DNA from 3 places in the Pseudoxanthomonas putridarboris genome. Region 1 is predicted to be linked to each of the others. Evidence: predicted binding sites of a transcription regulator. Region 1 holds the regulator's gene; each other region holds the start of a gene.

Region 1 (10,084 bases):
GTGCTGGTCGGCGGCGCGGCGACGCTGTGCATCAGGCTGGGGCTCAACCCGCTGCGCGAGTTGATGACCATGCCGCTGGAGCAGGCGGTGCGCAGCGGGCTGGGCTTCACCAGCACCCTGCTGCTGGCCACCACCGGTGCGCTGATCCTGCTGGCCGCCATCGACGCGCCGTACCAGAAGTGGAACTGGAAGCGGAAGCTGAAGATGACCCGCCAGGAACTGCGCGAGGAGATGAAGGAAAGCGAGGGCCGGCCGGAGGTGAAGGGCCGCATCCGCCAGTTGCAGCACCAGTTGTCGCAGCGCCGGATGATGGAGGACGTGCCCACCGCCGACGTGATCGTGGTCAACCCGACCCACTACGCCGTCGCGCTGAAGTACGAGAGCGGCCAGATGGGCGCGCCCACGGTGGTCGCCAAGGGCGTGGACGAGATGGCCCAGCGCATCCGCGAAGTGGCCGACGCCCACCGCATCGCCATCGTCTCGGCGCCGCCTTTGGCACGCGCCTTGTATCGCGAAGGGCAGATTGGCCGGGAGATCCCCGTGAGACTGTACGCCGCCGTTGCCCAGATCCTGTCCTACGTGTACCAGTTGCGCGCCTGGCGCATCGGCCAGGCGGCGTTGCCGGACCTGCCGGCGGTGGACGTGGATGAGCACGGGGGCAAGGCATGAGCGCCCAGCCGACCACCACGGCCCGCCTGATGGACATGCTGAAGCACGGCCTGGGCGCGCCGCTGGTCGTGCTGGCGCTGCTGGCCATGGTCGTCGTGCCGCTGGCGCCGCCGGTGCTGGACGCGCTCTTCAGCTTCAACATCGCCATCTCGCTGGTGGTGCTGCTGGCCGTGGTCTACGTGAAGCGGCCGCTGGACTTCACCATCTTCCCCATCGTGCTGCTGATGACCACGATGCTGCGGCTGGCGCTGAACGTGGCGTCCACCCGCGTCATCCTGCTCAACGGCCAGGACGGCCACGAGGCCGCCGGCAAGGTCATCGCCGCGTTCGGCGAGTTCGTGGTGGGCGGCAACTACGCCGTCGGCATCGTGGTGTTCGCCATCCTGACCATCATCAACTTCGTGGTGATCACCAAGGGCGCCGGGCGCATCTCGGAAGTGTCGGCGCGCTTCATCCTGGACGCGATGCCCGGCAAGCAGATGGCCATCGACGCCGACCTCAACGCCGGCATCCTGTCCCGCGAGGAAGCCAAGGCCCGCCGCGAGGAAGTGCGCGAGGAAGCCGACTTCTACGGCGCGATGGACGGCGCCAACAAGTTCATCCGCGGCGACGCCATCGCCGGCATCCTGATCCTGTTCATCAACCTGGTCGGCGGCTTCGCCGTGGGCATGTTCCAGCACGGCATGCCGGCCGCCGATGCCGCCGCCACGTACACCCTGCTGTCGATCGGCGACGGCCTGGTCGCCCAGCTGCCGGCGCTGCTGGTCTCCTCGTCCGTGGCCATGCTGGTCACCCGCGCCTCGCGTTCGCAGGACATGGGCCAGGCGGTGATGGGCCAGGCCTTCGGCCAGCACCGCGCGCTGGCGGTGGCCGCCGGCGTGCTGGGCCTGGTCGGGCTGGTGCCCGGCATGCCCAACGTCGCCTTTTTGACGCTGGCCGCGGCGCTGGGCTACCTCGCCTGGAAAATGTGGAAGAAGACCCAGGCCGGGCCGGAAGCCACGAGCGACACGGCCGCCCTGCCCGCCCCCGGCACGCCCGACCGCAATGCCGAACTGACCTGGGACGAACTGCGCCCGGTGGACCCGCTGGGCCTGGAAGTGGGCTACCGGCTGATCCCGCTGGTGGACAAGAACCAGGGCGGCGAACTGATGTCGCGGATCAAGGCCGTGCGCCGCAAGCTGACCCAGGACCTGGGCTTCCTGATCCCGCCGGTGCACATCCGCGACAACCTGGAGCTGCCGTCCAACGGCTACCGCCTGCTGGTGCACGGCGTGCCGGTGGCCTCGGCCGAGATCCATCCCGACCGCGAACTGGCGCTGGACCCGGGCGGCGCGTTCGGCCCCATCGACGGCATCCCCGGCAAGGACCCGGCCTTCGGGCTGGACGCCGTGTGGATCCAGCCCCACCAGAAGGCCACCGCCGAATCGCTGGGCTACACCGTGGTCGATCCGGCCACCGTGGTCGCCACGCACCTGTCGCACCTGGTCCGCGAGCACGCGCCGGAACTGCTGGGCCACGAGGAGGTGCAGCAGCTGCTGGCCACGCTGGGACGCAGCGCGCCCAAGCTGGTCGAGGACCTGACGCCCAAGGCGCTGCCGCTGGCCACCGTGGTGCGCGTGCTGCAGAACCTGCTGATCGAGCGCGTGCCGATCCGCCAGTTGCGCCGCATCGTCGAGGCGCTGGTCGAATTCGCCCCGCAGAACACCGACCCGGCCGCGCTGACGGCGGCGGTGCGCACCTCGCTGGGCCGCTTCATCGTGCAGGAGATCTCCGGCATGGCGCCGGAGCTGCCCGTCTACACCTTGGCGCCGAATCTGGAACGCGTCTTGCAGGACAGCACGCAGGGAACCGGCGCGGCACTGGAACCGGGGCTGGCGGAACGCCTGCACCAGAGCCTGTCCGACGTGGTGACCAAGCAGGAAGCCCGCAGCGAGCCCGCGGTGGTGCTGGTACCGGGATCGGTCCGCGCCGCCCTCGCCCGCCTGGTCCGCCACAGCGTCCCCGCACTGTCGGTGCTGGCCTACAGCGAGGTGCCGGAGGACAAGCGGCTCAAGCTGGTGGGGACGATCAGTTGAGAGCCGGGATTCGGGATTCGAGATTGGGGATTCGCAAGAGCGGTTCCCTTCAAGCGGAGAGAGCAGGAATGAAATTGGCGACGACATCGAAAAGGCCTCGACGAATAGGACGTACCGCTTGCGCTGTTACCAATCCCCAATCCCGAATCACGAATCCCGGCCCTTCAAAATGAAAATCAAACGCTTCGTCGCCGCCGACATGCGCACCGCCTTCGCGATGGTCCGGCAGGAACACGGGCCGGATGCGGTCATCCTGTCCAACCGGGTGACCGAGGACGGCGTGGAAATCGTCGCCGCCAGCAACTACGACGAGGCGCTGGTGCAGCGCACGCTGGACGCCATGCGCCCCGCCGCGCCGGCGCCCGCGCTGCATCCGCTGCTGGACCCGTCGCCCGCCCAAGCGTCCCACAGGACGGCGGTGGATGGCACGCGCAGCACCGCCAGGAACGCCGCCGCGCCGTCGCCGGCCGAAGAGGCCGCCAGCTATTTCCTTTCGCGTCGCCAGGGCAATCCGCCGCAGGCCACGCAGGGCACGGACATCGCCCCGCCGGCGCAGGAACCGCCGCGCGCGCAGGAATCCGCGCCCACCGCGCGAATCCCCGCAAACCGCCCGGCCGCGCCGATGATCGAACCCCCGTCGTTCGCCGCCAAGCTGGCCGCATGCCTGCCGCCGCTGCCCGCCAACGAACCGGCCAACGAACCGGTCATCCAGGCGCCGGCCGCCATCAAGCGGGAAACGGTCGTCGAAGCCGCGCCGCGCGCGGACGCCGCGACCAGGCGCGACGCCAGCGACGCCCTCGATTTCGACGCCCTGCTGCCCGCCATCGCACCCCCGGTCGCGATCCCGGAGCCGGTCGACAACGTCGCCGCGCTGCATGCCCACCCGCCGGCGGCGCCGGTCGCCGGCCAGGTGCCCACGCCTTCCGCCGTCATCGTGCCGACCCTGACCGTGGTCGCCGACAACGCCAGCCAGGCGCGCGAGAGCGACGAGCAACTGGTGCAGATGCGCAGCGAGCTGGCCTCGATGCGCGAGATGATCGAACGCGAGATGCACCGCCTCACCGACGAACGCCTGCGCGGTTCGCCGGTGCGCATGCAGGCGATGGAACTGATGGAGGACTACGGCTTCGACGCCGGCATCACCCGCGACATCGCGTTGCAGATTCCCGCCGACACCGAAGCCCACCGCGGCCGCGGCCTGATGCTGGGCCTGCTGTCGAAGAAGCTGCCGGTCACCGACACCGATCCGCTGGAAACCGGCGGCGTGATCGCCCTGGTCGGCCCGACCGGCGCCGGCAAGACCACCACCATCGCCAAGCTGGCCGCCTGCTTCGCCGAGCGCCACAACGCCCGCGACGTGGCGCTGGTCACCACCGACACCGTGCGCGTCGGCGGCCGCGAACAACTCCATGGCTACGGCCGCCGGCTGGGCATCGCCGTGCACGAGGCCGACAGCGCCGAAAGCCTGGCGCAGGTGCTGCACCGCCTGCGCGACTACAAGCTGGTGCTGATCGACACCGCCGGCCTGGGCCAGCGCGACCGCAACCTGGTCGGCCAGCTCAACTGGCTGCGCGCGTCCGGACAGGTCAAGACCCTGCTGGTGCTGCCGGCCAACTCGCATTTCGGCGACCTGGACGAAGTGGTCCGCCGCTTCAGCAGCGTGCAACCGCAGGGCGTGGTGCTGACCAAGCTTGACGAGACCGGTCGCCTCGGCAGCGCGCTGTCGGTGGTCGTGGACCACCAGTTGCCGATGGCCTGGGTGACCGACGGCCAGCGCGTGCCGGACGACCTGCATCGCGCCAACAGCGCGCACCTCGTGCTGCGCCTGGACCAGTTGCGCCGCGAAGCCGATGAACCCTGCTCTCCCGAGGCCAGCCATGTCGCCTGATCACCTGCTGCAGACCAATCCGCGCAACACGCCACCGCTGCCGGGGGCCTTCCACCCGGTGCGCGTCATCGCCATCACCGGCGGCAAGGGCGGCGTGGGCAAGACCAACGTGTCGGTGAACCTCGCCGTCTCGCTGGCCGAACAGGGCAAGCGCACGCTGCTGATGGACGCCGACCTGGGCCTGGCCAACGTGGACGTGCTGCTGGGCCTGTCGCCCAAGTTCACCCTGGCCGACCTGGTGGCCGGCCGCTGCCAGCTGGATGACGTGCTGGTCGAAGGCCCCGAGGGCGTGCTGATCGTGCCGGCCTCGTCGGGTTTCCGGCACATGGCCGAACTCTCGCCGGCCGAGCACGTCGGCCTGGTCAACGTGTTCTCCGAACTGCAGCGCGCCCTGGACGTGATGGTGGTGGACACCGCCGCCGGCATCACCGACAGCGTGCTGACCTTCTGCCAGGCCGCGCAGGACACCGTGGTGGTGGTCTGCGACGAACCCGCCTCGATCACCGACGCCTACGCGCTGATCAAGGTGCTGGCGCGCGAACGCGGCCTGGACCGCGTGCACGTCATCGCCAACATGGTCCGCGACCCCAACGAGGGCCGCAAGCTGTACGAGAAGCTGGCGCGCGTGTGCGAGCGCTTCCTCGGCGACGTCGCCCTGCACTACCTGGGCGCGGTGCCGCAGGACGACTGGCTGCGCCGCGCCGTGCAGCGCCAGCAGGCCGTCGTGAAGGCCTACCCGGGCAGCCCGTCGGCGCGCGCCATCGCCGAGATCGCCCGCACGGCCGCCCGCTGGCAGCCGCCGGCCGGCGCGCGCGGCAACGTCGAGTTCTTCGTCGAACGCCTGATCTCGCCGCGCGGGGTGGCCGCATGAACACCGCCGCCGCCCAATACCGCGCCGTGCAACGCAGCACCGCCACCGACTTCGTCGCCCAGCATTCGGACCTGGTGCGCCGCATCGCCCACCACCTGGCGGCGCGCCTGCCGGCCAGCGTGGAGATCGACGACCTGATCCAGGCCGGCATGATCGGCCTGATCGAAGCCTCGCGCAGCTACGACGCCGAACAGGGCGCCTCGTTCGAGACTTACGCCTCCATCCGCATCCGCGGCTCGATGATCGACGAGATCCGCCGCGGCGACTGGGTGCCGCGCTCGGTCCACCGCCGCGCGCGCCAGGCCGCCGCCACCGTGCGCGAGATCGAACAGCGCACCGGCCGCGCCGCCATCGCCACCGAAGTGGCCGCCGCCATGGAGATGCCGCTGCCGGAATACCTGCGGCTGATGGAGGACGCCGCGCGCGGCCAGGTGCTGAGCCTGGAATCGCACATCGACGACCACGGCGAACCCAACACCTCGCGCACCGGCGGCCCATCGCCGCAGCAGAACCTGGAGCGCGGCGAGTTCCGCCAGCAACTGGTCAAGGCCATCGGTCAGTTGCCCGAGCGCGAGCAACTGGTGCTGTCCATGTACTACGAACAGGAACTGAACCTGAAGGAGATCGGCGCCGTGCTGGGCGTCAGCGAATCGCGCGTGTGCCAGATCCACGGCCAGGCCATGGTCCGCCTGCGCGGCCGCCTGCAGGTGTTCGAGAAAGCGGATGCGGGGCTGGAAGACGAGTGAGGGTGCCGGTCCCGTAGGAGCGCCCCATGGGCGCGATGCTCTTCGACCCGATCACGCAAGAGCATCGCGGGCATGGCCCGCTCCTACAGCCCAATCCGGCTCCGGCCCCTCCTGCCCCTAAACATTTCCTCCCGCCGGCCGATACCGCCACAAGACCCACCGTCCACGCCGCACCGGAGCACCCGTGACCGCCAACAAGAACATGCGCATCCTGATCGTGGACGACTTCTCCACCATGCGTCGCATCATCAAGAACCTGCTCAACGACCTGGGCTACACCAACACCGCCGAGGCCGAGGACGGCAACAGCGCGCTGACCGCGCTGGGCCAGGGCAGTTTCGACTTCGTGGTCACCGACTGGAACATGCCCGGCATGACCGGCATCGAACTGCTCAGGGCCATCCGCGCCGACGATCGCTACAAGACCCTGCCGGTGCTGATGGTGACCGCCGAGGCCAAGCGCGAGCAGATCATCGAAGCCGCGCAGGCCGGCGTGAACGGCTACATCATCAAGCCGTTCACCGCGCAGACGCTGGAAGAGAAGCTGGGCAAGATCTTCGAACGCCTGGGAGCGGCTGCCTGATGAACGCCGTCGCCGATGCCACCGGCGCGCGAGCCGCGCTGGTGGAAAGACTGCAGCACGCGCTCGACGCGCTGGAACAGGGCGACGAAGCCGGCTGGCGCCGCGAACTGGACGCCATCGCCGCCTGGCGCACTCAGCCGATGATGCAGGGCCTGGGCCGGCTGGCCCGCGAACTGGCGCAGACGCTGGGCGAACTGCCGCCCACCGACGCCGGCGAGCTGGACGACGCCTGCGCGCGCCTGGACCACGTCGTCGCGATGACCGAACAGGCCAGCCACACCACGCTGGACCTGGCCGAGCAGTGCCGCGGCTACGCCAACGAACTCAAGCACACCGCCCTGTTGCCCGAACAGGCCGTGCTGGTCGACCGGATCGGCAAGGGCCTGTCGGACATGGCGCTGGCGCAGAGCTACCAGGACCTCACCGGCCAGATCATCCGCCGCGTCGCCGGCATCGTGCGCCGCGTGCACGAAGGCTTCGGCGCGCTGGGACTGCCGCCGGAACAGAAAAAGACTTCAGAACTCGCCGGCCCGGCCGTTGCCGGTCTTGACCGCAATGCGTTCTCGCAGGACGACGCCGACGACCTGCTCTCCGGGCTGGGCCTGTAAAGGCCGGGATTCGGGATTGGGGAGTCGGGATTCGCAACACGCCCGTTGCTCCCGCTTCATCGAGTCGCCGGCTCACGCACCTTGCTTCCAACGAATCCCCAATCACGAATCCCGAATCCCCGCGCCCATCCATGTCCGCCGTCACCCCCGAAATCGCAGCCGACTTCCTGATCGAAGCCCAGGAAATCCTCGATCGCCTGGGCGAGCAGTTGGTCGCGCTGGAACAGGACCCGGCCGACGGCGCGCAGTTGAACGCGGTGTTCCGCGGCTTCCACACGCTCAAGGGCGGCGCCGGCTTCCTCGGCATCCAGGCCATGGTCAACCTGTGCCATGCCGCCGAGGAGGCCCTGGGCATGGTGCGCGCCGGCCAGGCCACGCTGGAACCGCACCACTTCGACGCCGCGCAGCAGTCGCTGGACTACCTGCAGCAGCAACTCGACGCCGTGGGCGCGGGCGAGGAACCGCCGCACGCGCCGGCCACGCTGATCGAACAGTTCGACATGCACGTCGTCGCCGCGCCCGCGAAAGCCTCCGCGCCCGCCGCCGCATCGTCCGCCGGCGGCGACCTGATCAGCGACGACGAATTCGAGGCCTTGCTGGACCAGTTGCACGGCGGCGCCCCGCCGACGGCGAAAGCGCCATCATCCGGCAACGACCTGATCAGCGAGGACGAATTCGAATCCCTGCTGGACCAGTTGCATGGTGGCGCGCCTCCAGGCGCCAAACCGGCGAGCCCGGCGCCCGCCGTCGCGGCACCGCCCGTGCCCGCGCCGCCGAAGCCCGCGCCCGCGGCCAAGCCCGCCGCCAAGCCAGCCAGCGAAGCCGAGCAGACCATCCGCGTGGACACCAAGCGGCTGGACGCCATCGTCAACCTGGTCGGCGAACTGGTGCTGTCGCGCAATCGCCTGAAGACGCTGCGCGCGCGCATCCGCGACGAGGAACTGGATCGCGCCGTCAGCAGCCTGGACATCGCCACCGCCCGCCTCCAGAGCGCGGTGATGCGCACGCGCATGCAGCCGGTGGGCAAGGTGTTCTCGCGCTTTCCCAAGGTCGCCCGCGACGTGGCGCGCACGCTGCAGAAGGAAGTCGACCTGGAACTGGTCGGCGCCGACACCGAGCTGGACCGCAACCTGGTGGAAGCGCTGGCCGACCCGCTGGTGCACCTGGTGCGCAACGCCATCGACCACGGCGTCGAACTGCCCGACCTGCGCGAAGCCTGCGGCAAGCCGCGCCAGGGGCGCGTGCGCCTGTCAGCGCAGCAGGAAGGCGATTTCGTCACCATCGAGATCCGCGACGACGGCGCCGGCATCGACCCCGAACGCCTGCGCGCGAAGGCGCTGGAAAAGGGCCTGATCGATCCCGAGGCCGCCGCGCGCCTGTCGCACGACGAATGCCTGCAGCTGATCTTCCTGCCCGGCTTCTCCACCAAGGCCGAGGTCACCGACATTTCCGGCCGCGGCGTCGGCATGGACGTGGTGCAGTCGCGCATCCGCGAGCTGAGCGGGCAGATCACCATCCATTCCGACGTCGGCCGCGGCAGTCGCTTCATCATCCGCGTGCCGTTGACGCTGGCCATCCTGCCGACCCTGCTGGTGCAGGCCGGCGAGCCGGTCTACGCGCTGCCGCTGGCGCGCGTGCTGGAAGTGCTGCACGCGCCGGCCACCAGCCTGCGCTGGTTCGACGGCCAGGCCGTGCTGGACCGGCAGTCGCACACCCTGCCGCTGGTGGACCTGCGCCAGTGGCTGGACGTGGAACCGATGGTCGCGCCGCTGCTCACCGTCGTGGTGCTGCAGATGGGCGAACAGCGCTTCGGCCTGGTCGTGGACCAGGTGCGCGGCCGCGAGGAAGTCGTCATCAAGCCGCTGCCGCGCGCCGTGCGCGGCCTGCGCGGCTATGCCGGCGCCACCCTGATCGGCGACGGCCGCATGGCCCTGATCCTGGACGTGGACGGCCTGCGCGCGACGGCGTGACTGCTTCCTTGTAGGAGCGCCCTCGGGCGTGATGCTCTTGTCTTCGATGATGGAAAGGCATCGCGCCCATGGGGCGCTCCTACGGGCACGTCATGTGGTTACGGTGCGATGACGCCGTGACCCACGTCGCGACTCACGTCGCTCCTACAGTGCATCCACCTCAAGTCCCACCCCTTCGGGCCGATAGATCAGCACATGGACATCTTCAGCCTCATCGGACTCATCCTGGCGCTGGTCGCCCTGGTGGGCGGCAGCATCCTCAAGGGCGCGGGCCTGTCGTCGCTGTGGTCGTCGGCCGCGTTCGTGATCGTCATCCTGGGCACCATCGCGGCGATCCTGGTGCATACCCCGCCGTCGGTGTTCAAGCGCGCGCTGTCGATCTCGCGCTGGGTGATCCGTCCGCCCGGCAAGAACGGCGACGAGCTGGTCGGCCAGATCGTCGAGTGGAGCAACATCGCGCGCAAGCAGGGCCTGCTGGGGCTGGAACCGCTGGTCAACGAACAGGACGACCCGTTCCTCAGGAAGGGCCTGCAGATGCTGGTGGACGGCGTGGAGCCGGAATCCATCCGCCACATGATGGAAATCGACCTCAACGGCCAGGAACACCAGGACATGGCCGCCGCCAGGGTATTCGAGGCGATGGGCGTGTACGCGCCCACGCTGGGCATCATCGG
Region 2 (10,084 bases), on a different contig from region 1:
TTCCGGCTGCTGGACAGCGCGATCGAACAGGCGCAAGAGAACCTGCGCCTGCAGGAGCTTTCCTTCCGCGAAGGGCAGGCGACGTCGCTGGACGTGATCGACGCGCGACTGGCTCTGGCCGGCGCGCGGGTGGAGCGTCTCCAGGCCGCCTACCAGTACGATCTGGCGCTCGCGCTGCTGCTGGAGCGCAGTGGCCAGGCGTCCCGCTATCTTGATTACCTGCACAAAGCCGACGAGGTGCACCTGCCATGAGTGATGATGCGAACAGCCCGCCGAAGCCCCGCGACGACGATGCACCGGTACGACCCGACGCGCGCGCGCGGCGCCTGCGACCGCTCGTGTTGCTGGCCTTGGGCGGGATCGTGGCATTGGGTGTCTGGCTGGCTTTCCGCGGAGGACAGGACCTGGTGCAGGGCATGGCCGATGCCGACAACATCAATGTGTCGGCGAAGATCACGGCGCGCGTGCGCGCGCTGCATGTCCACGAAGGCGACCGGGTGAAGGCCGGGCAGGTGCTGTTCGAACTGGACAGTCCCGAGGTGAAAGCGAAACAGCAGCAGGTCGAGGCCGTGCTGGAGGCGGCGCAGGCGCAGGCGGACAAGGCCGAGGAAGGCGCGCGCACGGAGGATATCCGCGCGGCGCGGGCGAACTGGGAACGAGCGGTGGCGGGCAACGTGCTGGCGCAGTCCACGTGGAAGCGGATGGACGCCCTGCATCGGGAGGGCGTGGTCACCCGGCAGCGCCGCGACGAAGCCTTGGCGCAGGCACGCAGTTCCGCCAGCATGGAGGCGGCCGCGCGCGCGCAGTACGACGAAGCGCTGTCCGGCGCGCGGCGGCAGGACAGGGAGGCGGCGCAAGCGCAGGTGCGGCAAGCCCAGGGGGCCGTGGCCGAGGTGAAGGCCGCCGAGGACGAAACGCTGGGCAGGGCGCCATCGCCGGGCGAAGTCGGCAAGCGCATGGCGGACGTCGGCGAACTGGTGCCGGCGGGCTTCCCCGTCTTCACCCTGGTGGACCTGGAGCGGATGTGGGTGTCGCTGAACCTGCGCGAGGATCAGTTCAAGGGCATGAGCATGGGCAAACGGCTGCACGGCGACATTCCTGCCCTGGGCCTTGAGGCGGTGGAGTTCGAGGTCTACTTCATCAGTCCCGCCGGCGACTACGCCACCTGGCGAGCCACGCGCCAGTCCAGCGGTTACGACGTCAAGAGCTTCGAAGTGCGGGTGCGACCGGTCCAGCGCGTGGCGGATTTCCGTCCCGGCATGAGCGTGTTGTTCCCGTGGCCGCAGTCGTGAACGCCGCGGACGCGCGCAGGGCGATGGGAAATGCCTTGCGGCGCGAGCTGCGATTCCTGCGCGGCAGTCCCGCGGACCTGGCATTGATCACGGTGTTCCCGTTGCTGCTGCTGGCGATACTGGCGTGGCTGCTCGCCAGCGCCGTCATCCGCGAACTGCCGATCGCCGTGGTGGACCTGGACCGCAGCGCGGCCAGCCGTTCGCTGTTGCGGCACCTGGATGCCAGCCCCAACCTGAGCGTCGCCCTGCAACCCGACACGCTGGAGGACGCGTGGTCGGCGGTACGCAGCCTGCACGTATACGCCGTGGTGCTGGTGCCGGACGGCATGGCCCGCGACCAGGAAAAGCTGGGCACGGGCACGGTGTTCGGTTATTACAACGCCAGCTACCTGACCGCCGGCCAAGGCAGTGCCCGCGACATCGCCGAGGCCGTGGCGGCCTTCAACCGGCGCGCGACACAGGAACAGGTCGCCCTGCGATCCGGCCCCGCCATCGTGCGCGCTCCGCCGGTGGCGGTGCACGCCAGCATCCTTTTCAATGCTCCGCGCAGTTTCGAACGCTTCCTGCTCGGCATCCTGTTTCCGGCGATCCTGTCGCTGGTGGCGTGCCTGGCCATGACCGGCGCGCTGGGGCGGGAAGTACGCGACGGCAGCCTCGTTGCATGGTTGTCGGATAGCGGGCATCCGGCGGCCGCACTGGTGGGCAAGCTGGTGCCGTACATCGCGATTTTCGCCTTCCATGGCGTGATGGGGCTGGCATACCTGGCGCAGGCGGGCGCGGGCGGCATCGACGGCAGCGCGTGGATGCTGGTGGCCGGGCAGTGCCTGCTGTACGCCGCCTGCGCGGGCATCGCACTGCTGTTCGTCGGTGCGACGCGCGACATGGGCACGTCGCTGTCCCTGGTGGGGCTGTACGTGGGTACCGCGATGGCGTTCTCCGCCGCGACGTTTCCCGTGGTCGATGCGCCCGTCTTCACGCGGGCATGGAGCGCATTGCTGCCGTTGACCGCCTACATACAGCTGCAGGCCGAGCAAGCGTATGCCGGAGTCCCGCCTGCGGAATCGCTGTGGCCGATGGTGCGCCTGCTGCTGTTCTGCCTGGTCCCGGGCGGCATCGGGGCCTGGTTGCTCGCACACCGGACAATCGAAGAGCCGGTGCCAGGGCCATGAGCGTGTTCCTCGCCGCCGTCCGCGATACGTTGCGCACGTTGTTCGCCGAGCGCTACGCGGTGGTCACGATGATCGGTGCGGTCATTCTGTACTCGGTGTTCTATCCCAGCGCGTATCGGCATCAGGTCGCCAGCAATCTGCCGGTCGTGGTGGTCGACGACGACCACAGTCCGCTGAGCCGGGACCTCGTCCGACGCGTCCAGGGCGTACGCGCGGTCCATCTGCGCGCGCAGGTTCCGACGATGGACGAGGCCCATCGGATGATCGCAGCCGGGCAGGTGGAGGGAGTCCTGTGGATCCCGGCGGGCCTGCAGCGCGATATCCTGCGCGGCGGCACCGGGCATGTCGCCATCCAGGGCAATGGCGCCTATCTCAGCCGCGCCAGCACGGTCCTGGCCGGCCTGGGGGATGCCGTCGCCGGGTTCGCCCCCGAGGCCGCGCGCAAGCAGGCCATGTTCGCCGGGGCGCCTGCGCACGCGCCCTATCGGCTGGTGGCCAGGCCCTTGTTCAATACGCGCGAGGGATACGGCAGCGCGATAGTGCCGGGGGTGGCCGAACTGATCGTGCACCAGACGCTGCTGATAGGCATCGCCGTCATTCTGGGCGGCCGTCGCCGTGACACCGGCTCGCGGGTCCGGATGGGCGCTGCGCAGTTGGCGGGAATGGGTACGGCGTTCTTCTGCGTGGGATTGTTCGGTCTTTTCCTGTACAGCGGCATCACCTCCTGGGTGCAGGACTATCCCCGTGGCGGCAACCTGCCCGGCCTGCTGCTGGTCGGCAGCCTGTTCCTTGCCGCCACCGTCCTGTTCGCGATGTTCCTGGGCAGCTTCTTCGTCAGCCGCGAGAGGGCATTCCAGTACATCACCGCCTCTTCGCTGGTCCTGTTCTTCCTGGCCAACCTGTCATGGCCCATCACCTCGACGCCGCCGGTCCTGGCGTGGGCCGCCAAGCTGCTGCCGACCACGCCAGGCATCACCGCCATGGTGCAGCTCAACCAGATGGGGGCGTCCGTGTCCGAGACCGCACCGCAGGCGGTCAACCTGCTGGCGCTTGTCGTCATCTATGCTGGACTGGCGATGTGGCGCTTCAGAAGCCGGGCATGATGTTCGTTTTCCGCCAGACGTGGACGTCGCAAGAAGAGGCGAGGGCACTCGCCCCTCATGACAGAGCTGCCTCCGTCGCACGACAGTGGATCGACGCGTGTCACGACGGTGTAGCAAACAGCCATTAGAAATGGCGAACCCTGCGGAGGCCGCCCGGCGGCTCGCGGGAGATCAGGCGGACACACCCTAAAGTTCCCTGAAACCGTGCCGATATAGCTGCGTCGTTTTTTGTCTGGACGCATGCCATGCCGGCCATCCCCCACGATCTGAAGCATCTCACCGCCGGCTCCCGTTCCGTGTTCCGCCAACTGGGCGGACGCATGGGGCACCTGTTCGGCTCCGGCCGCCTGGCGCGCATGACCATCCGCCAGAAGATCCATGCCAGCCTGCTCGTGTCGGCGGTGGGCCTGTCGTTCATCGCGCTTGCGTACTGGCGCGCGAGCGTGGGTACGGAACGGGCGGCCGAGGCCTTCGCCGTGCATCGCGAATATGCAGCACTGACCGGGACACTGGCCCAACAGATTGCCGAGGCGCGTCGCCTGCAGACGATCTATGCGGCCACGCTTCGCTCGGAAGACAGGGCGGCGCTGGGTAGCGCGCAGACCCGGTTGCAAGCCACCGTCGCGGACCTGCGCGATCGCGCCAACGCGCAGGAAAGCACGGAGTCGCTGGCCGGCGTGATGGTGCGTGTCGACGAATTCGCCGACGGCATCGCTTCCCTGAACCAACGGGTGGACGAGATGGGCAGCGACGATGCCGGCCTGCTGAGCCAGCTGGAAAGTGCCGGGCGCGCGCTCGAGGAGACGGTCGATGCGCAGGAGGACGCCGTGCTGGCGGGCCTGCTGCAGAAGATGCGCCGCAGCGAAAGCCAGTTCCTGCTGACGGGCGATTCCAGCCATGCCGACCAGGTCAGCGAAGCGAAGCTGCCGTTCGATCTTTCGTTGGGCAGCCGCGGCCTGCCGGTCTCCATGCAGGAAGAATTGCGGCAGAAGATGGATGCCTACCAGGGCGCCTTGTTGGCCTACACCGCCGCGCGGGTCGGGCTCGACCTCGAGGCCGGGGCGCTGGAGCAGACCGCGCAGGCCATCACGCCGGCGCTGGAAGAACTGGACCGGACCCAGGCCCAGGCGCTGGCGGCTGCTCGCGCGCGCCAGCGGGACGAGGCGCGATGGATGGACGTCATTTTCGCTCTGACGCTGGTGCTGGTCTCGGGGGTGCTGATCACCGCCCTGCTGATGGTGTCGAAGGCCGTCAGGAAGCCGATCGAAGCCACGCTGCGTTTCGCGCAGGAAGTCGCCGACGACCGGCTGGATGCGGTGATCGAGGTGCACAACCCGCATGACGAGATCGGCCACCTGGCCGAACGGTTGATGCACATGCAGGGCCGCCTGCGCGATCGCACGCAGGCCGAGCGCGCTGTTGCGCGCGAGAACCAGCAGGTGCGCCAGGCGCTCGAAAGTGCGCAGACGGGGTTGATGATGCTGGACATGGAAGGGCGGGTCGCCTATGCCAACGCATCGCTGCGCAAGGATCTGGTCTTGGGCGACGCCACACTGGTCGGCTTGCCCGCCGAACAGTTTCACCCTGCTTTCGCGGAGGTATCGTCTGTGCTGGCCGCGGAGGCGGCGGCATTCGAGCGGGACATCGCTTACCACGACACGCGCTACCAGTTGGCGGTGAATCCGATCGTGGTCGACGGCCAGCGCTTGGGCGCGGCGGTCGAATGGCGAAGCCGGGCGTTGGAGACCATCGTGGAACACGAGATAGCCGCGCTGGTCGACGCCGCTGCGCTGGGCAACCTGGGCGTGCGCATCGATGCGTCCGGCAAGGAAGGATTCCTCAGGACGCTGGCGGCCAGCATCAACCGCCTGCTGGACACCTTCCAGGGCAATCTGGCCAGCCTGCAGGTCGTGCTGGCGTCGCTGTCGCAGGGCGACCTGACCGCGCGGATGGAAGGCGACTTCCACGGCGTGTTCGCCCGCATGCGCGACGACGCCAACGCCACCGTCGCCCAGCTCACCGACATCGTCGGCCGTATCCAGGACGCCTCCACCTCCATCAACACCGCCGCCGGCGAGATCGCCTCGGGTAATAGCGACCTCTCCCGCCGCACCGAGCAGCAGGCCGCCAACCTGGAGGAAACCGCCGCCTCCATGGAGGAACTGACCTCCACCGTCCGTCAGAACGCCGAATCCGCCCGCCAAGCCAACCAGCTCGCCATCGGCGCCGCCGGCGTCGCCTCCCAGGGCGGCGAGGTCGTCGGCCAGGTCGTCGTCACCATGCGCGACATCGAGCAGTCCTCCCGCAAGATCGCCGAGATCATCTCCGTCATCGACGGCATCGCCTTCCAGACCAATATCCTGGCCTTGAATGCGGCGGTGGAAGCCGCCCGCGCCGGCGAACAGGGCCGGGGCTTTGCCGTGGTCGCCTCGGAAGTACGCACCCTGGCCCAGCGTTCGGCCAACGCCGCCAAGGAGATCAAGGGCCTGATCGAGACCTCGGTGGACAAGGTCGCCGACGGCTCCAGGCTGGTCAACCAGGCCGGCACCACCATGGGCGAGATCGTCGCCTCGGTGCAGCGGGTGACCGACATCATGGCCGAGATCAGCGCTGCCTCGCAGGAGCAGTCCGCCGGCATCGAGCAGGTCAACCAGACCATCACCCAGATGGACGAGACCACCCAGCAGAACGCCGCGCTGGTGGAAGAAGCCAACGCGGCGGCGCGAAGCCTCGAAACGGAGGCGTTGGCGCTTGAACGCGCGGTTTCCGCATTTGTGCGGGAGCATCGCGAGCCTGTTGGGAAATACCGGAGACGCATGACGGCATGACGGCAGGTGCCCGCTTCCAGCCCAATGCGAACATCGACTCCTGAATCAAACCGACCCGCGAAGCGGGTTCGGCTTGAATGAATTGCCAAGCGGTGACGGCCCGGAGGCCCGGATACGCAGGCCGCCCCCTGCAGGAGACTTTACCGGACACCATCGCCATCACGGCGGGCAATTGCAACGACAATGCCGTTGGTTGTAAACATTCCGCCCACCCGATTGCAGAGGAGACGCAGCATGAGCCGATTCACGGGTGGTTGCCTGTGCGGCAACGTCCGAATCGTGGCGTCGGGACTCCCATACCGGGTCGGCCTTTGCCACTGTCTGGACTGCCGCAAGCATCATGGCGCCCTTTTCCATGCTTCCGCGGTGTTCCCTCAGGATGCGGTGGCCATCGATGGCGAAACACGCGATTACGCCGGAAGGTTTTTCTGTCCCCGCTGCGGCTCGTCGGTTTTCGCACGCACCGCAGACGAAATCGAAGTGAACCTGGGATCCCTGGATGCCCCCGACCAACTGGTGCCAACCTACGAAAGCTGGATCGTCCGTCGCGAGTCCTGGTTGCCGCCGTTTCCGCTGACGAGACGATACGACCGCGATCGCGACGCCACCAGTCGCTTTGAGGAGTAGATCGCACGAATCGTGGGGCGGCACCGTTTGACTATCTGGTAGGCGGGTCTTGGGATCATGCGGCTTGTCCACGACGCCCTGCATGGAAGCCCATCCCTCGGTGCCGATCGATCCCGGGTGGTTCCGGTTCGGAGGAATATCCGATGGATCTTCGCCGGTCAGCGCCCCTTCGCGTCGCTTCCCCGCAAAGTCATCAGCGTGCTGTCCATCCTCGCCACGGCCTTGCCGTCTTCGCGCATGATCTCGCATCGATAATGACTGAGGGTCCTGCCCCGGTGTTCCGCCCATGCATGGGCGCGCAGACGGGATTGCCAGACGGGGCGCAGGAAGACGGCCTTCAGGTCGATACTGGCAAAGCTCTCGTCCTCGCCGATCAGCGTTGAATGAGCCGTTCCGATCGCCGCATCGGCCAGCTCGCAAAGAAGACCGCCATGCACCGTTCCCTGCTGGTTGCCATGAAGCCGCGGGTCGGTCTCCAGTTCGATGGTCGCCATGGCCTCTCCTGCCGCAACGATGCGAAAGCCCAGCAGTTCGGAGATCGCCGTGGGATACCGCATATGGGTCGTGTCGCCCGGGGAGAGGGAACCCGAGACATGGCGCCGCAAGTACTCCAGCACGGGCAAACGACGGGTGGTTCCTGGAATGTTCAAGTCCGACTCCTATCGAGGATGCGGTACGCGACCGCGGAAGCGCCCGACTGTTCAGAACAGGGGGCGTAAAGCCAGTTCCGACCCGAGCACGAACAGGAGCAGCAGGAAACACCGCCGAAAGACGACCTGGCTGATCCGTGCCCGGATCCTTTGCCCCACCCACATGCCGGCCAACGCCGGCACGACGGCCAGGGCGGACAGTCCCAGTTGCCCGGGTCGAAAAGCGCCGTGGCCCCACAGGCCGGTGGCCAGTGCGACGGTGGAGACCGTAAAAGACAGGCCGAGCGCCTGCACCAGTTCGTCCTTGTCCAGACGCAGCGACTGCAGATAAGGCACGGCGGGCATCACGAACACGCCCGTGGCGCCGCTGATCGCTCCGGTGACGAGTCCGACGACCGGGGACAGCCAAGGCTCGGACCGGCGCGGAACCGATGCCGAAGGCGAAGCCAGGGCGTAGCCGGCGTGGCCCATCAGGGCGACGCCCAAGGCCAGGCCCGTCCACAGCGGATCCATCCTGACCAGCAGCGCGGATCCAGCGACGGTGCCCATCACGATGCCCAGCATCATCGGCCACAGTCGCCGCACCAGGCCCACGGCGGCCGGCCCGGATGCCAACTGCCAGGCATTGGTGACGAACGAAGGAACCACCAGCATCGTTGCCGCCGCGACCGGCGGCATGAGGGCGCCGAGCAGTCCCATGGCGATGGTGGGCAGGCCCATGCCGGTCGCGCCCTTGACCAAGCCTGCGATCAGGAACGTCGAGACGATGATCCACACCGGGAACCCAGGCATATCCATGCCCGCATTGGAACCGGCACGGCACACGGGCACAATGCGGATTCCTTGCCCCACACTTCGGATATTCCGAAGCCAGACAGGAGCGCCGAGGCCATGCGACTCGATCTAGCGGATCTGCGTCTTTTCCTCTGCATCGTGGACGCCGGCAGCATCACGCGCGGCGCGGCGGCGGCGAACCTGGCGCTGGCGTCGGCCAGCGAACGCTTGCGGAACATCGAAGCCGATGCCGGCACTCCGCTGTTGGAGCGTCGCCATCGCGGCGTGGCGACGACCGAGGCCGGGGAAGCGTTGGCGCACCACGCGCGTTTGATTCTCCGGCAGCAGGCGTTGTTGAAGGGCGAGTTGCGGGACTTCGCCGCGGGGAACCGGGGCACCCTCCATCTCTACGCCAATACCGCGGCATTGACGGAGTTCCTGCCCCGCAGGCTCGCGCCATGGCTCGCCCGCCGCCCGCGCCTCCGCGTCGAGTTGCGGGAACGCACCAGTGCGGAAATCGTCAAAAGCATCGAGGGCGGACTCGTGGAGGCCGGCATCGTGTCCAATGCGGTGGAGTCGGGCGGACTGCATCTGCAGCCCGTGGCCAAGGACCACCTTTCCCTGATCGTGCCCGCCGGGCACAGGCTTGCGACGGGCGGCGCCGTACGATTCGGCGATGTGCTGGGCGAGCCCTTCGTCGGACTGGCGCCGGGAAACGCGCTTCAGGAGCACATCGAAGAACACGCGCGCGCCGCTGGACGTGTGCTTGCGATGCGCATCCGCATGAAGACCTTCGAAGGCGTGTGCGAGATGGTGTCGCACGGTATCGGCGTGGGAATCCTGCCGGCCACTGCCGCCAGCCGGCTCCGGCGCCGCCATGCCTATCACGCGATCGCCCTGACCGATGGCTGGGCACGCCGGAGTCTTTGCCTGTGTTACCGGAAATGGAGTGGGCTCTCGCCGACCATGCGCAGCCTGTTCCAGCATCTGGGGGCCTTGCCGCGTCCTGGCGAAGGATCGCGCGCGCGATAGTCGCGTGGGAAATCCCGACAGGCATTCCATGATCGCGAAAGCGGCGTGCCCGCGAGGTTCCTGCGGCCGCTTTGCCGGGAGGGGATCGTATCGGCAACGTGTCGGTTATCGCTGAATCCAGGGCCAGAAGCGGACATCAAGGCAACAATGCGCCGTACTGGGCCTATCGGGGCTTCGCGGATGGGACGCGATTGACCAGATCCATGCGGATACGCTGTAGCCATTTCCAGATGTGGGCGCGGTCTTCCAGCCGCGCGGACTCACTGATCATGGCGGCGATCACTGCAAACGCCTGCATTCGATCCGCATCGGGCGTGCGCTCCAGCATTGTGGGCAGGTCGACCTCGAGGGCAAAAAGCACTGAATCCAGCAGAAGCCTGGTCGTTTTCATACGGGCAGACTGGTCCGGTTGCCGTGAGCCTGGTGTTATCAATCGCGGAGCTGCGAAAGAGGGTCGCCCGGGCGCAGTGGCATGGTGCGTTCATCTTTGCAACGGGTCTCGTTCAGGGGTACCCGCCTATGGTCGGGTTGCGCTCAGGAGTCTGCATCCTCATGAACTCTGAAACCACCACCCTCTGCAAGTTCCTTGGCAAGGAATTCGAAGTGTCG
Region 3 (10,084 bases), on a different contig from region 1:
TCCGGCGACGGCAGCGCGGCATCCGCATCCGCCCGTGGCTTGCCCAGGGCCAGCAGGCTGCCTTCGCCCGCGGCCTCGGCCTCGGCGGCGCGGGTCATTACCACGATGCTGATGCGGCGGTTGATGGGGTTCTGCGGATTCTGCTTGTCGAACAGCACCGACGACGACAATCCCACGACGCGCGAGACCTTGTCCTCGTGCATGCCGCCGGCGACCAGGGCGCGGCGCGCGGCGTTGGCGCGTTCGGCGCTGAGTTCCCAGTTGGTGTAGCCGCGGTTGCCGGCGTAGGCGGTGATGTCGGTGTGGCCGGTGATGCTGACGCGGTTGGGAACCTGGTTGATGAAGCCCGCCAGCTCGGCCAGGATGGCCTGGGTGTAGGGCTTCAGCGTGGTGCTACCGAGATCGAACATCGGCCGGTTCTGCTGGTCGACGATCTGGATGCGCAGGCCTTCGGGCGTCAGGTCCAGCAGCAGCTGGTCCTTGAACGGTTCCAGCGCCTGGCTCTTGCCGATGGCTTCCTCCAGCGCCTGCATCAGCGTTTCCAGCCGCTGCTTCTCCTGCGCCTTCTGTTGCTGCTCCGACAATGCCTGCGCATCGGCCGGCGGCCTGGCGAACGGATCGTTGGCATCGCCGCGCGGGATGTCCATCGTGCCGCCCAGCTTGATCATCGACGTGCTGGCGCCGCCGGGCCCGGCGGGTCCGGGCGCGGGCGAGAAGCTCTTGCCGGTCAGCGGGCTGGGATTGCGGAAGTATTCCGAGATCGCCGCGCGTTCCTTGTTGGTGGTGGCGCCCATCAGCCACATCACCAGGAAGAACGCCATCATCGCGGTGACGAAGTCGGCGTAGGCCACTTTCCACGAGCCGCCATGGTGGCCGCCTCGGGCGACCTTCTTGACCCGGCGGACGATGATGGTGGGGCGCTGTTCGCTCATCGCCGTGGCTTACTTGTTGGCCTTGAGGTGCGCCTCGAACTGGGCGAACGGCGGGCGCACGTCGGAAGGCAGGGTCTTGCGCGCGAACTCCAGCGCCACCGCCGGGTTGTAGCCGCGCAGGCAGGCCAGCAGCGCGGTCTTCACCGATTCGTACATGCGGCTGTCCTGCTCCACCTGCGCCTCGATGGCGGCGGCCAGCGGCGAGACGAAACCGTACGCCAGCAGGATGCCCAGGAAGGTGCCTACCAGCGCGGCGGCCACGTGCGCGCCGACCGCGGCGATATCGCCGCCGATCGAGCCCATGGTGACGATGATGCCCAGCACCGCGGCGACGATGCCGAAGCCGGGCAGGCCGTCGGACACCTTGGCCAGCGCATGCGCCGGCGCCATCGCTTCGTGGTGGTGCTTCTCCAGCTCCAGTTCCAGCAGCGGTTCCAGCTCGTGCGGCTCGATGTTGCTGCCCACCATCAGGCGCAGGCATTCGGTCAGGAAGTCGAGCAGGTGGTGGTCGGCCAGCACCTTGGGATACTTGGCGAACAGCGCGCTGTTGGCCGGGTTCTCGATGTGTTCTTCCAGCGACATGAAGCCGTCGCGGCGCGCCTTGTTGAGCATCTCGTGGATCAGCGTCAGCACGTCCAGGTAGTCGGACGACTTGTACTTGGCGCCCTTGAAGACGGACAGCGTGGCGGAAAGCGTGCCCTTCACCACCTTCATCGGATTGCTGGTCAGGAACGCGCCCAGCGCGGCGCCGCCGATGATGACCAGCTCGAACGGCTGCCACAGCGCGCCCAGCTTGCCGTGCGAGCCCAGGTAGCCGCCCAGCACGCTGAGGATCACGACGATGAAACCAACGATGATGAGCATGGTGGCGCGGACAGGCAGTGGGGTCTCCACAGCATCGGCCCGGCGGCCGGTTACTTGAGCGGCGCGGCTGGCGCCATTCGGCCAGCCGCCCTGCGCCCTCGGCTGCGCATTGATGCGGGTGCTGCATCGCGGCCAGCCGTACCGGCCGGCCCGGCGAGGGACTGGCCGCCGACGGCATGGGGCGCCGTTCGTCGGAATGGCGCGGGGAATGACTTCCGGCAGGCTTGACTACAACTGTCGTCACGGGCATGTTGACTACATGTGTAGGCAACCCGAGATGGTCCATGGCCGAAAAACCCCGCAAGTCCATCGGTGACCAGGAACTGGCGCTGCTGCAGCACCTGTCCGAACACGGCGACGCCAGCGTGGGCGAAGTCGCCGCCGCCTTCGGCGAGCCGCGCGGGCTGGCGCGCTCCACCGTGCTGACCATGATGGAACGGTTGCGCGCCAAGGCCTACCTGCGCCGCCGGCAGGTGGGTGGCGTCTACCGCTACGCGCCGGTGGCGCAGTCCGGCGACGTGATGCGGCATGCGGTGGGCAGCTTCGTCGAGAAGACTCTGCAAGGCTCGCTGTCGCCGTTCGTGGCGTGGATGTCCGAGCGCACCGAGGTCAGCGACGACGAACTGGCCGAACTGGAAGCGCTGGTCGCCAACCTGCAGTCCAAGCGGAAGGAGAGCTGACATGGACGTGTTCGCATGGGCTGATCTGCTGTTGTCGCGACTGCTGGCCGCCAGCGCGCAGGCGCTGGTGCTGGGCGCGCTGGTGTGGGCGCTGTGCCGTTATCTGCCGCGGCTGGATGCCGGCACGCGTTGCTGGCTGTGGTGGCTGGTGGCCACGCAGATGGTGATCGGTCTGCTGTGGCCGTCGCCGGTCGGCCTGCCGCTGTTGCCGGCCGATCCCGCACCGGTCGTGCAGATGGCGCAGGTGGCCGCGGCGACACCCGAGGTCCAGTCCGCCGTCGCAGGCAACGGCGTGATCGCGTCGCCGACCGATCCTGCCGCGGTTTCGTCGTGGAGCGGCGTTTCATGGCAATTGACCCTGGCGTTGGCGTGGTGCCTGGGCGTCGGCCTGTTGCTGGCGCGCAGCGTGCGCGACTTCATGCGGCTGCGGCGCGCCATCGCGCTGTCGCGGGCCTGCCGGATCCCCGCGGTGGAAGCGGCCTACCTGGCCCTGGGCGCGGAACTCGGCATCGTGCGGCTGCCGGCGCTGCGCATCAGCGATGCGATCGACTCGCCGCAGTTGGCGGGTCCGTGGCGGCCGGTGCTGCTGCTGCCGGCGCGGCAACTGGCGCGCATGAGCGGTGGCGACCTGCGGATGGCCCTGCACCACGAACTGACCCACTTCAAGCGTCGCGATCTATGGTGGGGCTGGTTGCCGGCGCTGGCGCAGCACCTGTTCTTCTTCCATCCGCTGGCCCACCTGGCGGTGCGCGAATACGCCTTCGCCCGCGAAGCCGCCTGCGATGCCGCGGTGATGGCCGATCCGCGCCATGCGCCGCACGACTACGGACGCCTGCTGGTGAAGCTGGGCGTGGCGCCAACCCCTGCGCCGGCCCTGGCCGGCGCCTCTCCCACCTTCCGCATCCTCAAGAGGAGACTGCTGATGTTGCAGCACACCGCTTCCCCCCTGCGCGCCAGCGCACTCACCCTGACCATCGGCGTCGTGTTGCTGGGCGCGCTGCCCTACCGAGTGACGGCCAGCAGCGCGCCCGCCGCACCGGCGCCGGTCGCCCGTCCCGCCGTGGTCGCGCGCCCCGCGGTTGCGCCGCAGGCCAATCCCGTCGTCGCACCGACGCCGGTCGTGGCGCCTGGCCCCATCCGCGTGACCAGCGCCAGCGACATGCCCATCCCGCCCGTGCCGCCGGCCTCGGGCATTCCGGTCCCACCCGCCGTCGCGCCTGCTCCCCCGCCCGTGCCTCCGTCGCCGCTCGCGCTGTCGAGCGCAGGCAGCGTGGCGATGTGGAGCATGAGCAGCTCGCGCGGCGACGACTCCTACATCCTGATCAACGGAGAGCATGTCACCATGCACGGCGACAGCGACGACATCCGCACCGTCAAGCAGCTGCAGCGCGGCGGTGAGCCTTTGCTGTGGATACGCAAGGACGGCCAGCAGTACGTCGTGCGCGATGCCGCGACCCTGCAACGCCTGAAGGCCGCGCACGCGCCGATCGAAGCCCTGGGCCAGGAGCAAGGTGCGCTGGGCGAACAGCAGGGCGCATTGGGCAAGCAGCAGGGCGAACTGGGCGTGCGCCAGGGCGAACTGGGCATGAAGATCGCGGCGCTGTCCGTGCAGCGCGCCGAAGCGACCATGGGCCAGCGGCGCGATGGCCGTGCTGCGCAGGAAGAGGAATTCGCGCGCCGGACGGAAGCGCTGTCCAGGGAGCAGGAAGTCCTGGCGAAGCAACAGGAAGCCCTCGCCCGGCAGCAGGAGCCGCTGGCGCGCCAACAGGAAGCCCTGGCGCGCAAGCAGGAAGCCGCCTCCAAGGCGATGCAGCGCGAAGTGGATCGCGTCATCGACGAGGCGATCCGCACCGGTACGGCGGAGCGGCTCTGACGGACAGTCCGGGGCGGAGCAGGCTCCGCTCTACGATGGGGTGGCCGGTTCCCGGGATTCGCCGCGCCCCGCGCCGCTCCATTGCGCCCGCGCGTTGCGGATGACGGCGCGGACCTGGTCGCGGTCGCGGTGGCGGGAGATGGCGATCGCGCCCAGGCGCAACGCCTCCTCGCGCAGTTCCACCGTCAGGTCGTAGTGCGCGCCGCTGGCCTTGTCCTGGAACGCACGCCTTGGAATGCCCAGGCGCTTGGCCATCGCATGCAGTTCGCCCAGCGTGTCGGCCATCATGTGGGCCCAGCGGCGGCCACGCCACAGCGTGATCGCATCGTCCACGTAGACGCTCATGGCGCGGGCGCCGCGGGCTTCACCCGCACCATGCGGTCCATCAGGCGCTCCAGCGTGGCCGGCAGGTCGCCGCACTTGCCCATGTGCACCGGCGAGGTCTGGATGATGGAACTGCGCTTGGCGGTCAGCCAGTGGAAGCGCGCGCGCTGCGGCAGCAGGCCGATCGGCGCGGCCGCCTCGCCGCCACGGCAGATGGCGGGAATGGTGTCCAGGTGGCGGCGCAGCAATTCGATGTCCAGGGCGGGGTCGAGCGCGCGCAGGCGCGTCTCGTCCAGTTCGATGCGCGCTTCCAGGAAGGCGGTCCTTTCGCACGACAGGATGATGCCGACGTTGACGAACTCCTCGCGCTCCACGCGCGGGACCACGCGGATCACCGCGTAGTCGTAGGTATCATGCGCGCGCACGGATCGCCTCCTGCACGAAACCCTCGCGCCGTGCCAGCCGCTGCGTCAGGTAAGACACGTACGCTGCGCGCTGCGCGGCGGGATCGCCGAAACTGTCGGGTCCTTCCAGCCAGGTATCGGGCACCTGCGCCACGATCCCGCCGATCACGTCGTCGCCCAGCAGGGCCGCCATCTCCGCATCCACGTCGGCCAGCCGCGTGGCCCAGCGCAGCAGCACGTGGTCGCGGATCAGCGCGAAGGGGCGCGCGGCGTTCGTGGTGTCGCCATCCCAGCCATGGTGGAAATACAGCGCGGCGCCATGGTCGATCAGTTCCAACTGGCGGTGCCACACCAGCAGGTTGGTGTTGCGCGCGGTGCGGTCCACGTTGCTGATGAAGGCGTCGAACCAGACGATGCGCGAGGCCAGCTCGGCATCGGGCTGCTCGGCGACGGGATCGAAGTTGACCGCGCCGGGCAGGTAGTCCATCGCCAGGTTCAATCCGGCGCTGGCGCGGATCAGGTCCTGGATCTCCGGGTCGCCCTCGGTCCGCGCCAGGTCGGGGTCCAGTTCCATCAGCACGATCTCGGGCATCGGCAGTTGCAGCGCCTGCGCCAGGCCGCCTGCGATCAGTTCGGCCACCAGCGCCTTGGGCCCCTGGCCGGCGCCGCGGAACTTCAACACGTACAGGCCGTCGTCGTCGGCCTCGACCACGGCGGGCATCGAGCCGCCTTCGCGCAGCGGGGTGACGTAGCGGGTGGCGGCGCGGAGGGGAAGCGTCATCAGGCCGCTAGGATAGCGCGGGACCCATGCCCGGTCGGGCGGTTCCGGTAGTTGGGCTCTTCGGCTAGGTGGAACGCGCCACGCCCATGCGCCGCAGTACCAGGTACACCGCCAGGCTGGATGCGCCGCCGAGCATGAGCGCCAGCGCCACGCCATGCGCGCTGCGCTCGAAGGGCAGGCCCTGCAGGTTCATCCCGAACACACCGACCACCAGGCTGGGCGGCAGCAGCAATGCGGTGATCATCGACAGCACGTAGAGATGGCGGTTGGTGCGTTCGGCCAGCTTGGCGGCCACTTCGTCCTGCAACAGGCGCGCGCGCTCCTGCAGGGTGGAGACATCGCCATCCAGGTCGTCGAAGCGCTGGGTCAGCCGCGAAACCGCCGGCAGCAGTTCGTGCTCGTCGGCCGGGTGGCGTTGCTCGAACTGCTTGAGCACGCGCCGCATCGCGGTCAGCGGCCGGTGCAGGCGCACGGCCTGGTGGCGCAGCAGCGCCAGGTCGCGCCGCTCCTCGCCGATGCTGTCGGCCAGCACGCGGTCCTCGATGCGGTCCAGCCGCTCGGCCAGTCCGTCGGTGGTGCGTTCCACCACGTCGGCGAAGTGGTCGACGACGGCTTCCAGCAGGCGCACCGGCGAGGCCATGCGCGTGCCGGCGCCGACCTGGCGGCGCGTGGTTTCGACCGAACGCAGGGCCTGCCGCCGCGCGGTGACCAGCAGCCGCGGCGTCAGCGCGAAATGCACCCAGCCCAGGCCGTCATCGCCGCGCAACCCGGTTTCCATGCCCAGGTCGACGCCGCGCTGGTGCGGCCAGTCGACCAGCACGCCATGCGCCGCCTCGTCGTCCAGTTGCAGGCTCACGTGGGTATCGTGCGACAGCAGCGTGCCGCGCGCGTCCTCGTCCAGCGGAAGCCGCGCGACCAGCTGTGCACTGCGCGCATCGCTCAGGTTGAGGTGCAGCCAGAGCCAACCGGGCGAAGGGCAGGATGCCAGCAGGGGGTCGAAGGCGATGGATTCCGCGTCCACGGCCTCGGCATGGCCGGTGGCGTCGAAGCGATACGCCCAGAGTACGCCGGGCATGCCCGAAAAGGACGGCGTCTCGTGGGTATCGACCAGCAGGGGCATGTTTCGACCATGGGACAGCGGGAAGACCGTCCGATGACGGTCAGGCTACCATTCCCGCATGCCGGTCATATGACAGTCCGGCACGGGCGGTCCTCAGCCGGCCGGTTGCGCCTCCGCGCCGCCGCGTTGCAACGGGTCGGGCAATGCCTCGCCGTCCGGGGTGAAGCCCATCGACACCGAGTTGAGGCAATGGCGTTCGCCGGTCGGCGGCGGACCGTCCGGGAAGACATGGCCCAGGTGGCTGCCGCAGCGGGCGCAGACTTCCTCGACCCGGACCATGCCGTGGCTGGTGTCGCGCACGTAGCGGATGTGCGCCGCATCGTAGGGCTGGAAGAAGCTGGGCCAGCCGGTGCCGGAATCGAACTTGGCGCTGGAACGGAACAGCGGCAGCCCGCACAGCCGGCAGGTGTAGACGCCCTCCAGCTTGTTGTCCAGGAACACCCCGCAGAACGGCGCCTCGGTGCCGTGGTGCAGCAGCACGCGGCGCTCTTCCTCGCTGAGCTGCGCGGCCAGCGCCTGGCGCTGGGCATCGGTGGGCGGAGTCAGGTCGAAGGCGCTCATGGCGGGTTCCGGTGGCGGGGCGCGAGGCCCGGATGCGTCCAAGATGGTGGTGGACGCGGCCGCGTGCAAGGGCAATAAAAAGCCGCCGGCAGTGCATCCGCCGGCGGCTCGTGGAAACCCGGGTTGCCGCGTGCGGGCCTACGGGCCTACGGCACGGACGTCAGCGCCGGGCTGTCCTTGAATTCACGGCGCAGCCAGTCGTCGATCATGCGCTTCTCGAAACGCAGCTGATCGTTGTTGTTCACGCTGCTGCTCATCAGGAAGCCGTGGTCCACCAGCTTGCGCTCGCCCTCGGCCAGCACCTGGCCCTCCGGGCCCTTCAGGGTGAAGTTCAACGTCATCCGCGGCGGGTAGATGTCCTTGACGATGCGGATGTCGTTCATGCCGGGGCGCACGGTCGGCTCGTAGCGGCCCGCGCGATCGATGTCGGTGATGGTCACGTCCAGGGTCTGCCCGCGCGCGAGCCTGTGCGCGGATTTCTCCTGCAGGTATTCGGCAAGGTCGACGACCCAGCGGCCGCGCTGGGCTTCCCAGCGGTTGCCGCTGTACTTGATCTCGCTGAACTGCGCGGGATCGGTCCAGCCGACGCTGACCGCGCCGCCGTTGTCGGGCAGGCTGCGCGGGATTTCCGGATCGGTGACGTTCGCCGGGCGGGCGGTGGCGGGCAGGGCGACGGCCAGACCCATGGCCGCCGTCAGCAGTAGGGTCGGAAGCTTCATGGCGGACTCCTGCGGTGACTAAGTACGTAATGTGATTCTGCGCCCGCGCAATCGCACCCGCAACGCGCGGCGGGTGCCATCGCGTCCTGTCGTCAGAGGGCGTTCATCCGCCGATCCGGCGTGGTTCAGGAAGCGCGCAGCCGTTCGACATCGCGCAGCGGCGGCGCACCGAACATGCGGCTGTATTCGCGGCTGAACTGCGAGGGACTCTCGTAGCCGACGCGATGGCCGGCGCTGGCGGCGTCCATCACTTCGCTGAGCATCAGCCGGCGCGCTTCCTGCAGCCGCAGCTGCTTCTGGTACTGCAGCGGGCTCATCGCGGTGACGGCCTTGAAGTGGTGGTGCAGGGCGGAGGCGCTCATGTGCACTTCGCGCGCGATGTGGTCGATGCGCAGCGGCTGGTCGTAGTGCCGGCGCAGCCAGTGGATCGCCTTGGCCACGCGCTGGCCCTGGCTGTCGGCGATGCCGATGTGGCGCAGCATGCCGCCCTGCGGGCTGCACAGCACGCGGTACAGGATCTCGCGCTCGATCAGCGGCGCCAGCAGCGGGATGTCCTGCGGGCGCTCCAGCAGTTTCAGCATGCGGATGGCGGCCTCCAGCATCTCCGGGCTGCTGGGCTCCAGGAACACGCCGCGCGAGGGCGGCGGCAACGGCGTCCGCGCGCTTTCTGCCTGGGTGACCAGTTCCGCCACGGCGGAAGGCGACAGCTTCAGCACGAAGCACAGGTAGGGCGATTCGGGCGTGGCGGCGGTGACGTGGCCGGTGACCGGCAGGTCCACCGAGGCGACCAGGTAGCGGGTGGCATCGTATTCGTACACCTCGTCGCCCAGCATCACCTGCTTGCGGCCTTGCGCGATCAGGCACAGCGCGGCCTCCTGCAGGCCGCGCATGGGCGCGTTGGGCGCGCTCATGCGCGCCAGCATCAACGACGGGATGGCGGTGGCGTGGACGCCATCGCCCGGGCTGAATCGTTCAATCAGCGACGCCAGTTCGGCTTGCGAGGCATTGAGGCTGGGGGCGGGAATGGTCATCGGCGAGCGCCTGCGGGCAGGCGTATTGGCGTGGTGGGGGAGTGGAACGAGTCTACGCCCCGGTATCCACGTGCGAACCGCTTCCACGGAGGGCCCGGCAGGATCAGGCAAGAATCGCGGAGGAACCGGATATCGGCGCCAGGGGCCGCCTGCCCAGACTTCCCGCACCCCGCCGCAGATCGCGTGCGGCCCCACCACGAGAGCAACGTCATGTCCGGAATCGAAGCAAAAGTCATCGTCATCACCGGCGCCAGCAGCGGCATCGGCGAGGCCGCCGCCCGCGAACTCGCCCGCCGCGGCGCCCGTGTCGTGCTGGGCGCGCGCCGGACCGACCGCCTGGCGCGCCTGGCCGCCGACATCGAAAGCCAGGGCGGCACCGCCCGCTACCGCGCGCTGGACGTCGCCCGCCTGGACGATGTGCAGTCCTTCGTCGATTTCGCCCGCGAACAGTTCGGCCGCGTCGACGTGATCGTCAACAATGCCGGCGTCATGCCGCTGTCGCCGCTGGCTTCGCTGAAGATCGACGAGTGGAACCGGATGATCGACGTCAACATCCGCGGCGTGTTGCACGGCATCGCCGCCGGCCTGCCGCTGATGAAGGCGCAGGGCGGTGGCCAGTTCGTCAATCTGTCCTCGATCGGCGGCCATGCGGTGTATCCCACCGCCGCCGTCTATTGCGCCACCAAGTACGCGGTGCTGGCCATCTCCGAAGGCCTGCGGCAGGAGCACCAGGACATCCGCGTCACCGTGATCTCGCCGGGCGTCACCACCAGCGAACTGGCCGAGACGATCAGC

What was found. The regulator FliA, encoded in region 1, starts transcription of late flagellar genes. The targets are predictions, from matches to a motif close to TAAAGTTTNNCNNNCNNNGGCCGATAA.
Region 2: the regulator FliA is predicted to act here: its motif matches at 3,752-3,778, upstream of AAD027_RS10745 (methyl-accepting chemotaxis protein).
Region 3: the regulator FliA is predicted to act here: its motif matches at 1,828-1,854, upstream of motA (flagellar motor stator protein MotA).

The regions. Positions count from the first base shown of each region.
Region 1 is NZ_JBBWWT010000003.1:34,146-44,229, reverse strand. Features, by position in the region: gene flhB (flagellar biosynthesis protein FlhB) at 1-669, shown strand, start outside; gene flhA (flagellar biosynthesis protein FlhA) at 699-2,744, shown strand; gene flhF (flagellar biosynthesis GTPase FlhF) at 2,914-4,632, shown strand; gene AAD027_RS07660 (MinD/ParA family protein) at 4,622-5,503, shown strand; gene AAD027_RS07655 (RNA polymerase sigma factor FliA) at 5,500-6,249, shown strand; gene cheY (chemotaxis response regulator CheY) at 6,452-6,832, shown strand; gene AAD027_RS07645 (protein phosphatase CheZ) at 6,832-7,440, shown strand; gene AAD027_RS07640 (chemotaxis protein CheA) at 7,572-9,410, shown strand; gene AAD027_RS07635 (flagellar motor protein) at 9,606-10,084, shown strand, end outside.
Region 2 is NZ_JBBWWT010000004.1:176,060-186,143, reverse strand. Features, by position in the region: gene AAD027_RS10765 (TolC family protein) at 1-252, shown strand, start outside; gene AAD027_RS10760 (HlyD family secretion protein) at 249-1,292, shown strand; gene AAD027_RS10755 (ABC transporter permease) at 1,277-2,461, shown strand; gene AAD027_RS10750 (ABC transporter permease) at 2,458-3,564, shown strand; gene AAD027_RS10745 (methyl-accepting chemotaxis protein) at 3,810-6,392, shown strand; gene AAD027_RS10740 (GFA family protein) at 6,627-7,019, shown strand; gene AAD027_RS10735 (PaaI family thioesterase) at 7,178-7,669, opposite strand; gene AAD027_RS10730 (sulfite exporter TauE/SafE family protein) at 7,721-8,467, opposite strand; gene AAD027_RS10725 (LysR family transcriptional regulator) at 8,561-9,475, shown strand; gene AAD027_RS10720 (hypothetical protein) at 9,639-9,866, opposite strand; gene AAD027_RS10715 (hypothetical protein) at 10,028-10,084, shown strand, end outside.
Region 3 is NZ_JBBWWT010000006.1:12,419-22,502, forward strand. Features, by position in the region: gene motB (flagellar motor protein MotB) at 1-932, opposite strand, end outside; gene motA (flagellar motor stator protein MotA) at 942-1,796, opposite strand; gene AAD027_RS13280 (BlaI/MecI/CopY family transcriptional regulator) at 2,081-2,476, shown strand; gene AAD027_RS13285 (M56 family metallopeptidase) at 2,478-4,349, shown strand; gene AAD027_RS13290 (DUF4031 domain-containing protein) at 4,380-4,694, opposite strand; gene AAD027_RS13295 (DUF3037 domain-containing protein) at 4,691-5,098, opposite strand; gene AAD027_RS13300 (HipA family kinase) at 5,085-5,858, opposite strand; gene AAD027_RS13305 (CorA family divalent cation transporter) at 5,923-6,978, opposite strand; gene msrB (peptide-methionine (R)-S-oxide reductase MsrB) at 7,072-7,539, opposite strand; gene AAD027_RS13315 (DUF3016 domain-containing protein) at 7,686-8,258, opposite strand; gene AAD027_RS13320 (AraC family transcriptional regulator) at 8,384-9,289, opposite strand; gene AAD027_RS13325 (SDR family oxidoreductase) at 9,500-10,084, shown strand, end outside.